2 regions of the Variovorax sp. HJSM1_2 genome follow, and region 2 is predicted to be linked to the other one. Evidence: predicted binding sites of a transcription regulator. Region 2 holds the regulator's gene; the other holds the start of a gene.
What was found. Region 2 encodes sigma-54, which starts transcription at its own class of promoters, with help from an activator protein. Its sites were predicted from a motif close to TGGCANGNAANCTGCTTT; they were not measured.
Positions count from the first base shown of each region.

Region 1: a site for sigma-54 is predicted at 3,468-3,485, ahead of ACFQ95_RS09205 (PEP-CTERM sorting domain-containing protein). Genes of this name have one in related genera too.

Region 1 covers NZ_JBMOXA010000006.1:238,758-244,599, forward strand. Annotated here, with positions in the region: gene ACFQ95_RS09190 (diguanylate cyclase domain-containing protein) at 1-874, opposite strand, end outside; gene ACFQ95_RS09195 (DMT family transporter) at 1,068-1,949, opposite strand; gene ACFQ95_RS09200 (hypothetical protein) at 2,199-2,681, shown strand; gene ACFQ95_RS09205 (PEP-CTERM sorting domain-containing protein) at 2,732-3,433, opposite strand; gene ACFQ95_RS09210 (sulfurtransferase) at 3,664-4,431, shown strand; gene ACFQ95_RS09215 (pirin family protein) at 4,492-5,373, opposite strand; gene ACFQ95_RS09220 (OsmC family protein) at 5,425-5,842, opposite strand, start outside.
Region 2 covers NZ_JBMOXA010000018.1:49,304-55,145, forward strand. Annotated here, with positions in the region: gene ACFQ95_RS18330 (SPOR domain-containing protein) at 1-580, shown strand, start outside; gene ACFQ95_RS18335 (thiol:disulfide interchange protein DsbA/DsbL) at 689-1,363, shown strand; gene lptA (lipopolysaccharide transport periplasmic protein LptA) at 1,470-2,114, shown strand; gene lptB (LPS export ABC transporter ATP-binding protein) at 2,111-2,890, shown strand; gene ACFQ95_RS18350 (RNA polymerase factor sigma-54) at 2,978-4,573, shown strand; gene ACFQ95_RS18355 (THUMP domain-containing class I SAM-dependent RNA methyltransferase) at 4,636-5,842, shown strand, end outside.

The DNA.
Region 1 (5,842 bases), on a different contig from region 2:
TACGCCAGGTCAGCGCATATTCCTGCGTGCCCAGGCCCACCAACACCAGCAGCGGATACCCTTCGACCTGGCGGTAGGCGCCTATGCGCTCCACCTGGTCCAGTGGCGCACGTGTGACCACCACCCCCCGGTCCGGGCGCGCCGCCACGGCCTGGCGCAGTGCCGGGGAAACGTTGTCGCTGGCGGGAGGTTCGGTCTCGGGTCGGCCTGCGACCTGGCGCGCAATCAGCGTCAGGTCGAGGAAGCGCAAACTCACTGCGCCCTCGCTGCCCACATCCACACTGGCTAACTGCTGCGCCAAATGTGCAATGTCCAACACCCCATAGATGACACCGCCAAAGGAGCCATCGGCATTGTCGAAGCGCCGCGCCAGCGCAATCACCTGCTGGTGGCTGATGCGCGACACCAGAGGCTCGGAGATCACCAGGCGGCCACTGACGTCGTCCCGGGCGCGCACAAAAAATGCACGCGATTTAATCTCCAGCGGAGCCAGGGTCGGCACGGCGCTGCCGAAACGCACAACGCCATCGGCGTCGGCGATGCGCAGACCTTGCAGCTCGGGCACCAGCGCCATTTGTTCGGCGAGCATGGTGTTGGTCAAGGCTGCGTCAAAGCCTTCGCCGCTGCGGGAGCGGCGCATCTCCTGGATGACACTGCGCATGGCGGTGTCCACACGCGTCAATTCGGCGGCAATGTTTTGCTGCAAACCCTGGGCAAGGTTTTCGCCGGCCGTCAGCGCACGTTGGTGATAGGACTCGCGGCTGGCCTTCAGCGTCACCGCCGCCAACGAGACAAACAACACGATCACCAGCACATCGACCAGCAGCAGCCAGCGCAACGGCAGAGGATGAACTTCCCCATTTGCACTCTTCATGCAGGCACCCTCACTCGCTATTCACTCAGATCGTTTATCCAGGGACCGTTGAAGACGCCCAAGCAAGCCTCAAAGGCTTGGTTTTGTGCCGCAATTTTCCTGATGATACGAGTTTGGCCTGACAGAAAGCCAACAAATGCTAAGGAGAAATACCGCATCCAACGGGGGGCGTACGGGCTATAACCGCACCGCCTCAGGCCCGGCGTTGCGCCCAGCCCCAGACCTCGTTGGTGACCAAGGCCCCCACCACCATGGCACCACCGATCAGCACGGTAGCACCCGGGGCTTCGTTGGCGCCCCACCATGCCAGCGCAATACCGAAGATCACTTCCAGCAGCCCCAGCAAGGACACTTCCGGCGCCTGCAGAACCCGCGCGCACAACACCGACAACACACAGGGAATCGCCAGTTGCACCAGCCCCAACAGGGCCAGCAGACCCACATCATGCGCCGTGGCCTGGAACGGGTATGCCAAAGGCAGCGTCACCAGCGTGGAGATCAAGGCCCCGACCATGACCGCCGGCACCAGATCAACATGCTGGCCATGCGCCTGGCTGCGCTGCACCACCGTCCAGTTGATGGCAGCAGCCAAGGGCACACACAAGGCGACCGCGGTGCCTAGCAACATGTCACCTTCCATCTGCAACTGCGTGCCGTACATATAACCTATGCCCAGGCCTGCCACGGCAATCGCCAACCAGGTGCGCAGCGCCAGACGATGGCCAATAAAAATGCGCGCCACCAAAGCCGTGAACAACGGCCCCAGCGCCATGGTCACCAGCACGTTGGCGACCGTGGTCAGTGTCAGTGCCACCATGAAGGCGGTGAACATGATGCTCCAGCACACACCCGACACCAGCACCGAGACCCCACCGCGACGGATCTTCTGAAATACCTCGCGCCCCTGGAAGGCCGGCAGTATCACCAGCAGGGACAGCAAGGTGAAAAAGCTGCGCCAGAAAGTGACCTCGAAGCTCTTGGCCGATTCGAGATGGCGTGTGGTGACCCCCGCGATCGACCACATCAAGGTAACCAGAACCATCAGGAACAAAGCGCGCGCGTGAGAGAGTTTCATGGAATGACAGAACGTTGGGAGGCCCATACGGGCCCCAAGTTCGAGATGAAACTGATGGCGATTGCTGACGTATGCGGCGCGCTATTTTCGCCCAGATCTGCACCAGCCAGTGGCGCGGCAAACCCCTAGGGCCGCCATTGCCCTCGCCCGCCGGCATGCAGACCAAGCCCGACAAAGACAAACTTCGCCTACAGCGGCATGTGCCCTCACCTCTACATAATGCATGTACAACCACAGAGGAGAACTCCCATGCGCCTGCGCACCATTTTGCTGATTGCTTTCATCCTGTTGATTGCCGCCTTTGTGACCCTCAACTGGAGCGAGTTCATGCAGCCCACGGAACTCAGCCTGGGGTTTGCCATTTTTCAGGCCCCATTGGGCTTGGTGATGGTTGGACTACTGGTGGTGTCGCTGCTGGTGTTCATGCTGGCATCGGCTTACCAGCAGACCGCGTATTTGCTGGAAAGCCGCAAGTTCAGCAAAGAGATCAACGCGCAGCGCGAGTTGGCCGACAAGGCCGAAGCTTCACGCTTCACCGAGTTACGCCAGGCGCTGGAGCAGATGAACCAAAACGCGCTGCAGCGCGAAGCGGCCCACGAGGCCAGCCTGCGCCAGGAGCTGCAACGGCAGACCGAGCTGATCCTGAGCCGTATCGACAGCTCGGGCAACACCCTTGCCGCCTACATTGGAGAGGTCGACGACCGCATGCAAGGCCGTGGCAACGTGGCTTGAGCGGACACAGGGCTGCTGTGTCCCCCCAAACGCAGGGCCAGCGATACAGATCAGCTTTTGCGGCGGCGACTGGCTGCAGCCACGCCCACCAGACCCAAGGCCAGCAGCGCCAGCGAGGCGGGTTCTGGCACCGTGTTGTTGCCCACGGTCACCAGCACCGAGGTCATGCCCACGATGTTGCCGGTGAATATGTTCGTAGCTTCCAGAATAAAGCTGTACTGGCCGATCGCATTGGGGTCAAAGCTGTATCCGCTGAGCAGTTCAACAAGGTTAAAACCCACGTTTGTCGAGTTCTGCGAATTTGTCAGCCCCCAGTAAATGGTCTTGAAGTTTTCGTTGGCGCTAGGGTCAACGTCAAACAACAGCGAGTAGCTGTAGGGGTTGGCGATGGTGTCGCCGCCAATGTAGTAGTCGATGTTCCAGGTTGCCAGTTGCTGCGCGATCGACGCAGCATTGGTCTGGTCCACCCCGGCGGCAGCGTAGAAAACACCGGCACCGTTGTTCGTCACGGCTTGGTTGGCATAACGTGCGGTCACCGTCAGGCCCAGCGTGATGGTGCCAGTCGCCTGGCCGAAGATGTTGCGGCCGGTGAACCTGTCGATCGCCACAGCGCTATTGGATATGCCAGTGCCGCCGAAGGTGGCGCCGGCCAGGGTGCCGAAGGTGTCATAGGCCGGGGTGAGCGAAGCAGAGGCACTGAGAGACATCAGGGCCATGCTGGCGGAGAGCAGAAATTTGGAGACGAAGTTCATGGCTGCGAAAAGTTTTAAGTTGTTTCATTAAGTAACAGCAGACTTCATGCCACCATGTTGAATCAACAACTTAGCCGCGATTTGTGTCAATTGTGTAAACAATTTCGACGAATTTTGAACACTTGGCCGGATTCCGCGCCTCGCTTGCCAAAACGTTCTGCAAAGCGTTCCGGACTGGGGCTTTGATGCAGCACAGAGACCGGATCGGGTCGGCCTCTTAAAATCCGCGTGTGAACTCCATCCTCAACATCTCCGTCTACAAGTTTGTCCCCCTGCCCGATGCCGACGCCGTGCGCGAGGTGTTGCTGGCCCGGGCCAACGACCTTCAGCTCAAGGGCACCATCCTGCTGGCGCACGAGGGCATCAACATGTTTCTCGCCGGCCCGGCCGAAGCGGTGCACGGCTTCATGGCACAAACCAAGGCCGACCCACGCTTTGCCGACCTGGCGCCCAAGGAGAGCTGGTCGGCCACGCAGCCGTTCAAGAAGATGCTGGTGAAGGTCAAGCGCGAAATCATCCGCATGGACTACCCGACCATTCAGCCCGATTTCTCACGCAACGATGGCCGGGCCCCAGCCGTGGCCGCGGCCACCGTGCGCCGCTGGCTGGACAGCGGCGTGGACGACGAGGGCCGCCCGGTGGTGACGCTGGATACACGCAACGCCTTCGAGGTGGACCACGGCACGTTTGACGGCGCCATCGACTGGCGCATCACCAAGTTCAGCGAGTTCCCGGCGGCACTCAACGCCCACAAGAACGCGTTCGAGGGCAAGACCGTGGTGAGCTTCTGCACCGGCGGCATACGCTGCGAAAAGGCCGCCATCCTGATGCGTGAGGTGGGCGTGGAGCGGGTCTACCAGTTGGAAGGCGGCATCCTCAAGTACTTCGAGGAAACCGATGGCGCCCACTACCACGGCGACTGTTTTGTGTTTGACGAGCGACGCACACTGGGCGCAGACCTGAGCCAGACCACCGCGACCGAAGAAGCCTCCAGCTAAAACTACAGTTTTAATAGCTGCCTGCGCATATGCAGCCTGCGCAAGTGGCAAAAACTTTGCTCAAGCCGGCTTGCGCGGCGGTGGCAGTGGAATGAACTCGGTTTCGCCGGGCACCTGGCCCATGCGTTGCGCCAGCCAGTCTTGCTCGGCCTGCTGTATGCGCTCTTTGCGGCTGGAGACAAAATTCCACACCATGTGGCGATGGCCGTCGAGTTTGTCACCGCCCAGCACCATCAACTGCACATCGGCATCGGCGCGCAGCAGGCAGGTCTTGCCGGGCTCCAGAAAGGCGAACGCCTGTTGCGCCAGCACTTCGCCATCAATCTCGACCGGGCCGTCGACGGCATAAACCCCCAGCTCGGCTTCGCTCGCGGGCAACTCGAACACCTCGCCTGCGGCGAGTTTCACATCGACATACAAGGTACGGCAAAACGTGGCCACCGGCGACTTCTGGCCAAAGGCCTCACCAATCAGCACGCGCACGGTGGAGGCGCCGACCGCCTTGGCCGGCAGTTGAGCGGCGGCGGTGTGGATGAAGCTGGGCTCCACCTCTTCCGCTGACTGCGGCAAGGCGGCCCAGAGCTGGATGCCGTGGTTCACATAAGGCACTTTGGCCAGCTCTTCCGGGCGCCGCTCGGAGTGCACGATGCCGCGTCCCGCCGTCATCCAGTTGATGGCGCCGGGTTCAATTTTCTGCACCGAGCCCAGGCTGTCGCGGTGCATGATGGCGCCCTCGAACAGATAGGTCACGGTGGCCAGGCCAATGTGCGGATGCGGGCGCACGTCGTGCTCGGTTTCGGGCTGTACCGTGACCGGGCCGAAGTGGTCGAAAAAGATGAACGGGCCCACGCCCTGCTTGTGCACCGAGGGCAGCAAGCGGCGCACGAAGAAGCCACCGCCCAGGTCTTTTTGATGTCCGTTGATCTGTGCGGCGATACCCATGGTGGCGGCTCCTGTTGTGCTGTTGAGTTGGCTGTTCTGGCTATTGTCGGCTCAGGCGAGACGCTCGACCTGGGTTTCGATTTCGGTGGTCACGGCCGTCATGAGTTTGTGCACCGGGCATTTCTCGGCCACGGCCTGCAGCTTCTGCATCTGCGCGTCGGTCAGCTCGCCCTTGATCTGCAGTTTGGCCGAGAGACGGTAAATGCCGTCGCGCTCCTTGCTGCTGTCGCGCGTCACCACGGTGTGGATGTCGTCCACCGGAATACCGGCCTTGCGGGCGTACCACATCACGGTGAGTGCCTTGCAACTGGCCAGCGCCGTATCGTAGAAGTCATGCGGGCTGGGTCCGGCATCGTTGCCACCTTCGGCCACACTCACGTCGGCCAGCAACTGGTGCATATCAATTTTGACGGACTGGGCCAGGGCGCTGGCCGCTTGAGCAGGCACCACATGGCGTGCAAGACTGAGT
Region 2 (5,842 bases):
GGACCCCAACACGCCACTGCAGGGCAAGAACCCGGCCCGGCCAGCCACGGCCGAGGCGGGTGCCACCACCGCGACCGCCACCGGCACCGTGGTTCCCGCCACACCCGGCGCTCCAGCCGTGGCAGGCATTGCACCCGCACCTGCGCCAGTGGCGGCACCTTCCCCGGTGACCACGTTGCCAGCGATGGCGTCCACTCCGGTGAAGGGCGATACAAAACCCAACCCGGCCAACGACCCGAACTTCGACCCGCTGGGTGACCTGGCGCGGGCCAAGTCCAAAGGCGTATCAACCACCACGGCCGCTGCCGCCCCCTCGGCCAAGACCGACAACGACGCGGCCGATCCGTTTGAGTACTTTGTGCAAGCCGGTGCCTACCGCACCCCAGAAGACGCGGAAGCCCAACGCGCCAAGCTGGCGATGTCCGGCTTGCAGGCCAAAGTGACCGAGCGCGAGCAATCCGGTCGCACCGTCTACCGCGTGCGCATGGGGCCCTACAACAAAAAAGACGATGCGGAAAAAGCCCGCACGCGTCTGGAAGACCTGGGCAACGAAAGCGCCTTGGTGCGCGTGCAGCGTTAGGTCAAACCGGCTTCAACCGAAAATCCCAGGCCATTCGCGCAAGCACTGCGCAGTGGCTGAACTTTTCCAACCGCCCCTGGTCAGAACGGCCACAAGGAGTGATCGTAAATGAAACGTCGTGAATTTTCCCTGGCCTCTGTTGGGGCAGTCGCCGCCTCGTCGCTGGCCCTCGCCCCCTTCGGTGCGGCACAAGCACAGGGCATGGCCCCCAAGGCAGGTACCGACTACAACGTGCTGAAAACCGCGGCGCCCGTAGACGGTGCCAGCAAGGGCAAGATCGAGGTCGTGGAGTTCTTCTGGTACGCCTGCCCGCACTGCAATGCGTTCGAGCCTACGCTGGAGTCCTGGCTCAAGCAGTTGCCCAAGGATGTGGCCTTCCGCCGCGTGCCGGTCAACTTCCAGAGCAGCTTCGTGCCGCCGCAAAAGCTGTTCTACACGCTGGAAGCCATGAACCTGTTGCCACAAATGCACGGCAAGGTGTTCCAGGCCATCCACGTCGACCACCAAAAACTCGACCGCGACGACGCCGTGATCGAATGGGTTGCCAAACAAGGCATAGACAAAGCCAAGTTCACCGAGGTGTACAACTCGTTCTCCGTGAGCGCCAAGGTGCGCCAGGCCTCGCAGTTGCAAGAAGCCTACAAGGTGGAAGGTGTGCCCGCCTTGGGCGTGGCCGGCAAGTTCTACACCGACGGTTCGCTGGCGCAAGGCATGCCGCGTGCCCTGGCGATCGTGGACTACCTGGTCGCCCAGGAGCGCAAGGCTGGGCCGGCCAAGTCTTGATGCCTGCTTGAGTCGTTAATTTGCCGTTTAAATGCCCGCAACAGCGGGCATTTTTCATGGCGCGGAGGTTGTCGCCGCTACAATGATCTGCAAGATTCATGCCTCTATGAAAAAAATCAACACCATCGCACTCCTCCTGGCCGCATTGGCGTTCACGGCCGGGGCTGCGCACGCCGAAACGGCGGACCGAGACAAGCCCATGAACGTCGAAGCCGACGCCATGCGTTACGACGACCTGAAGCAGACCAATGTCTTCACCGGCAATGTGGTCATGACCAAGGGCACCATCATCCTGCGCGGCGCGCGGGTGGATGTACGTCAAGACCCAGAAGGTTACCAATATGGCGTGGTTACCGCAGCGGCCGGCAAGCTGGCGTTTTTCCGGCAAAAGCGCGAAGGCGTTGATGAGTTCATCGAAGGCGAAGCCGAAGAAATCTACTACGACAGCAAGGCCGACAACGTGCGTCTGGTGCGCCGCGCGGTGATGCGTCGTTACTTGGGGACCAAGCTCAGCGATGAGACCACGGGTGCCGAAATCAATTACCACAACACCACCGGCGTGTTCACCGTCGACGGCAGCGTACGCAACTTGGCTGGCGCGCCGGGCGGCGCGGGCACCGCTAACTCTGGCGGGCGTGTGCGCGCCATGTTGACACCCAAATCAGCGGCCTCCGCGCCCGCTGTGCCAGACGCCAACACGACGGCACCGGCCTTGCGCCCCAGCCTGCAGCTCGGCGGGGAGCGCAAGTGACGGCGGCGCAAGTCGCCACATCCCCGGTGGACGATTCGTCCTGCCTGGAAGCACGCCACCTGCAAAAAGCCTATGGCGGCCGCAAGGTGGTCAAAGATGTGGGTTTGAAGGTCCGCAAGGGTGAGGTAGTCGGTTTGCTCGGCCCCAACGGCGCCGGTAAAACCACCTCGTTCTACATGATTGTGGGCCTGGTGCGTGCAGACAGCGGGCAGATCTTCATCGACAACCAGCCGGTGGAAGGCATGCCCATCCACCGCCGTTCGCGCCTGGGTTTGAGTTATTTGCCGCAAGAAGCTTCTATCTTCCGAAAACTCACGGTAGAAGAAAACGTACGCGCCGTGCTCGAGTTGCAGCACGGTGAGGACGACAAACCTTTCAGCAAAGCCGAACTGGAACAACGCCTCACCGACCTGCTGCAAGACTTGCGCGTAGAGCATCTGCGCAGTTCATCAGCGCTGGCTTTGTCGGGTGGTGAACGCCGCCGCGTGGAAATCGCGCGGGCGCTGGCCACCCAGCCGCGCTTCATCCTGCTGGACGAGCCGTTTGCCGGTATCGACCCGATCGCGGTGATCGAGATCCAGCGCATCATCAGCTTTCTCAAATCGCGCGGCATTGGTGTGCTCATCACCGACCACAACGTACGCGAAACCCTAGGCATTTGTGACCACGCCTACATCATCAGTGATGGCCAAGTGCTGGCACAAGGAACGCCCTCTGAAATCGTCAACAACGCCGAAGTGCGCCGGGTTTACCTCGGTGAGCATTTCCGGATGTAAGCCCATGGAATGCGTGCGTAACAGCTTTGGGGCGCAGCTTGGCCTGCTGCTACCGCCAGCCTTGTCGGCGGTGCGGGAGGCGCGCGCATGAAACAAGGTTTATCGCTACGCGTTTCGCAGCATTTGGCGCTCACGCCGCAGCTGCAGCAGTCGATTCGCCTGCTGCAGCTGTCCACGCTGGAGCTGAGCCAGGAAGTCGAGCAGATGCTCGACGACAACCCGTTCCTGGAAGTCGGCATTGACGAGGCGCCGCGCGAAGAATTCGGCCTGAGCCATGCCGACACACAGGTCAGCACCGAAGACCGCGAAAGCGAATACGCCACCAGCACCACGTCCAGCAGCACCGACAACACCGGATCAGACAGCCAGATGGAGTCTGAAAGCCCGTTGAGCCCCCAGGACGACAACCAGAACTGGGAAGGCGACGGCACCTCGGAAATCGCCCCGGACGACAGCGAATGGGGCGGCGACGCGCCGCCGCGCACCAACAACAACGAGAGTGACGGCGAAGTCGACGCCACCGAACTGGCGCGCAGCCAGATGTCGCTCACCGAGTTCCTGCACCGCCAGGCGCTGGCCCTCCGGCTCAGCGAAGAAGACCGCGCGGCGCTGCGCTTCCTGATCGAGTCGCTGAACGAAGACGGCTACCTGGAAGACAGCCTCGAAGAGCTGGCCCAAAGCCTGGCCGAGCCAGACGACGAGCTCGAAGAAATCGAAGAGCTGCAGCACCGCTTCACCATGGCGCTGGGCTTGCTGCAAAGCCTGGAGCCGGTAGGCGTGGGCGCGCGCACCCTAGAAGAATGCCTGACGCTGCAACTGCGCGCCCTGGCCGATGATGAGGCAGAAGAAGAGCAGGAACAAATCCGCGTCGCCGCCATCAACATGTGCGCCTGTCCCATGGACCTGGTGGCCCGGCGTGATGTGAAGCGCCTGGCCAGCCAGTGCCGCACCTCCGACACGGTGATCAAAGCCGCCTTGGGCCTGATCGCCAGCCTGGAGCCCAAGCCGGGCCGCCGCTTTGTTGACGTGGAGCGCAACATCGTCATACCCGACGTCATCGTGACCAAGGTAGGCCGTGGCGCGCAGGCGAATTTCCGGGTGCGGCTGAACCAGGACGTGATGCCGCGCCTGAAGGTGCACGACATCTATGCCAACGCGCTGAAACAGCACAAAGGTGGTGGACGCGATGCCTCGGTGAATGCCGCGCTGCAGCAACGGCTGCAAGAAGCGCGCTGGTTCATCAAGAACATCCAGCAGCGCTTTGACACCATACTGCGCGTGAGCAACGCCATTGTTGATCGGCAGAAGAACTTCTTCACCCATGGTGAGCTGGCCATGCGCCCGCTGGTGCTGCGTGAAATTGCCGATGAACTCGGGCTGCACGAATCCACCATCAGCCGCGTGACCACGGCCAAATACATGTCCACGCCGCACGGCACTTTCGAACTGAAGTACTTCTTTGGCTCGTCGCTCGGCACCGAGACCGGTGGCAACGCCTCCAGCACCGCTGTGCGCGCGCTGATCAAGCAGTTTGTCTCGTCCGAAGACCCGAAAAAGCCCCTGAGCGACAGCCAGCTCTCCGACATGCTCAAAGAGCAAGGTATTGAATGTGCCCGCCGCACGGTGGCCAAATACCGCGAGGCGCTGCGTATTGCGCCCACAAACCTGCGCAAAGCGCTTTAATGTCGATGCGCGTCTAGCGCGCACGGCATTGCCCCAACCCGCGAACAGCGAACCTATTTGCCATGAACCAGCTCAAGCTATTTTTGCCCTGCGCCGCAGGTGTTGAAGACTTTCTCGCCGAAGAGGTGCACCAGCTCACCAACCTGCAAGGCGACGACCTGCTGGTGCTGCGTGGCGGTGTGCTGGTGCGTGCTTCGTGGCGCGATGCCATGCTGCTCAATCTGCACAGCCGCCTGGCGCAGCGTGTGCTCATCGAATTGTCGAACACCGAGTACCGCAACGAGCAACACCTGTACGAAGCGGCCAGCCAGGTCGCCTGGGAGATCTGGTTCACGCCCAAACAAAGCTTCAAGATTGAAGTCACGGCGCAGCACAGCCCACTGACCTCGCTCAATTTTGCGGCGCTGAAGATCAAAGACGCCGTGGCTGACCGTTTCCGCCACAAACACGGTGTGCGCCCCGATGTGGACACACGTTGGCCCGGCGTGCGCATCTATGCCCACCTGACCACCGACCGCGCCACGCTGTACATGGACACCTCGGGCGAGCCGCTGTTCAAACGTGGCTGGCGCGAAGACAAGGGCGAAGCGCCGCTCAAGGAAACCCTGGCCGCCGCCATGCTGGCCGCGAGCGAATGGGATGGTGAAACACCGCTGTACGACCCCTGCTGCGGCAGCGGCACCATTGCCATCGAGGCTGCGCAAATCGCCTGCAACATTGCCGCAGGCAGCCGACGCCGCTTTGCATTCGAGAAGCTGCTGCCGTTTCAACCCCACGTATGGGATTCGCTGCTGAGCCAGGCCCGCGCCGCCGAGCACAAGCCGCGCACCGAGATTTTTGGCAGTGACGTGGCCCACCGCATGGTCGACTTCGCCATGCGCAACGCCGAACGCGCAGGTGTCGCCGACTGCGTGCAGTTCCGCGGCGGCGATGCCTTGCAACGCCAACCGCCCACCGCCAGCGGTGTGTTGATGATCAACCCGCCTTATGGCGACCGGATTGCCGTCGCCGGTGTGGCCCGTGAAGGGCGCAACGCCGGCCGTGATGCCGGACGCGGCGCGGCCGCCCCCGTGCAAGTTGTCAGCCGCGAACAGGCACAAACCGACGACGGCGGCGACTTCTTCCCGCAACTGGCCACACATTGGAAGAAAAACTATGCCGGCTGGACCGCCTGGGTGCTGACCCCCAACCTCAAGCTGCCCAGCCGCATGCGCCTGAAGGAAAGCCGGCGTGTGCCGATGTGGAACGGCCCTATCGAATGCCGCCTGT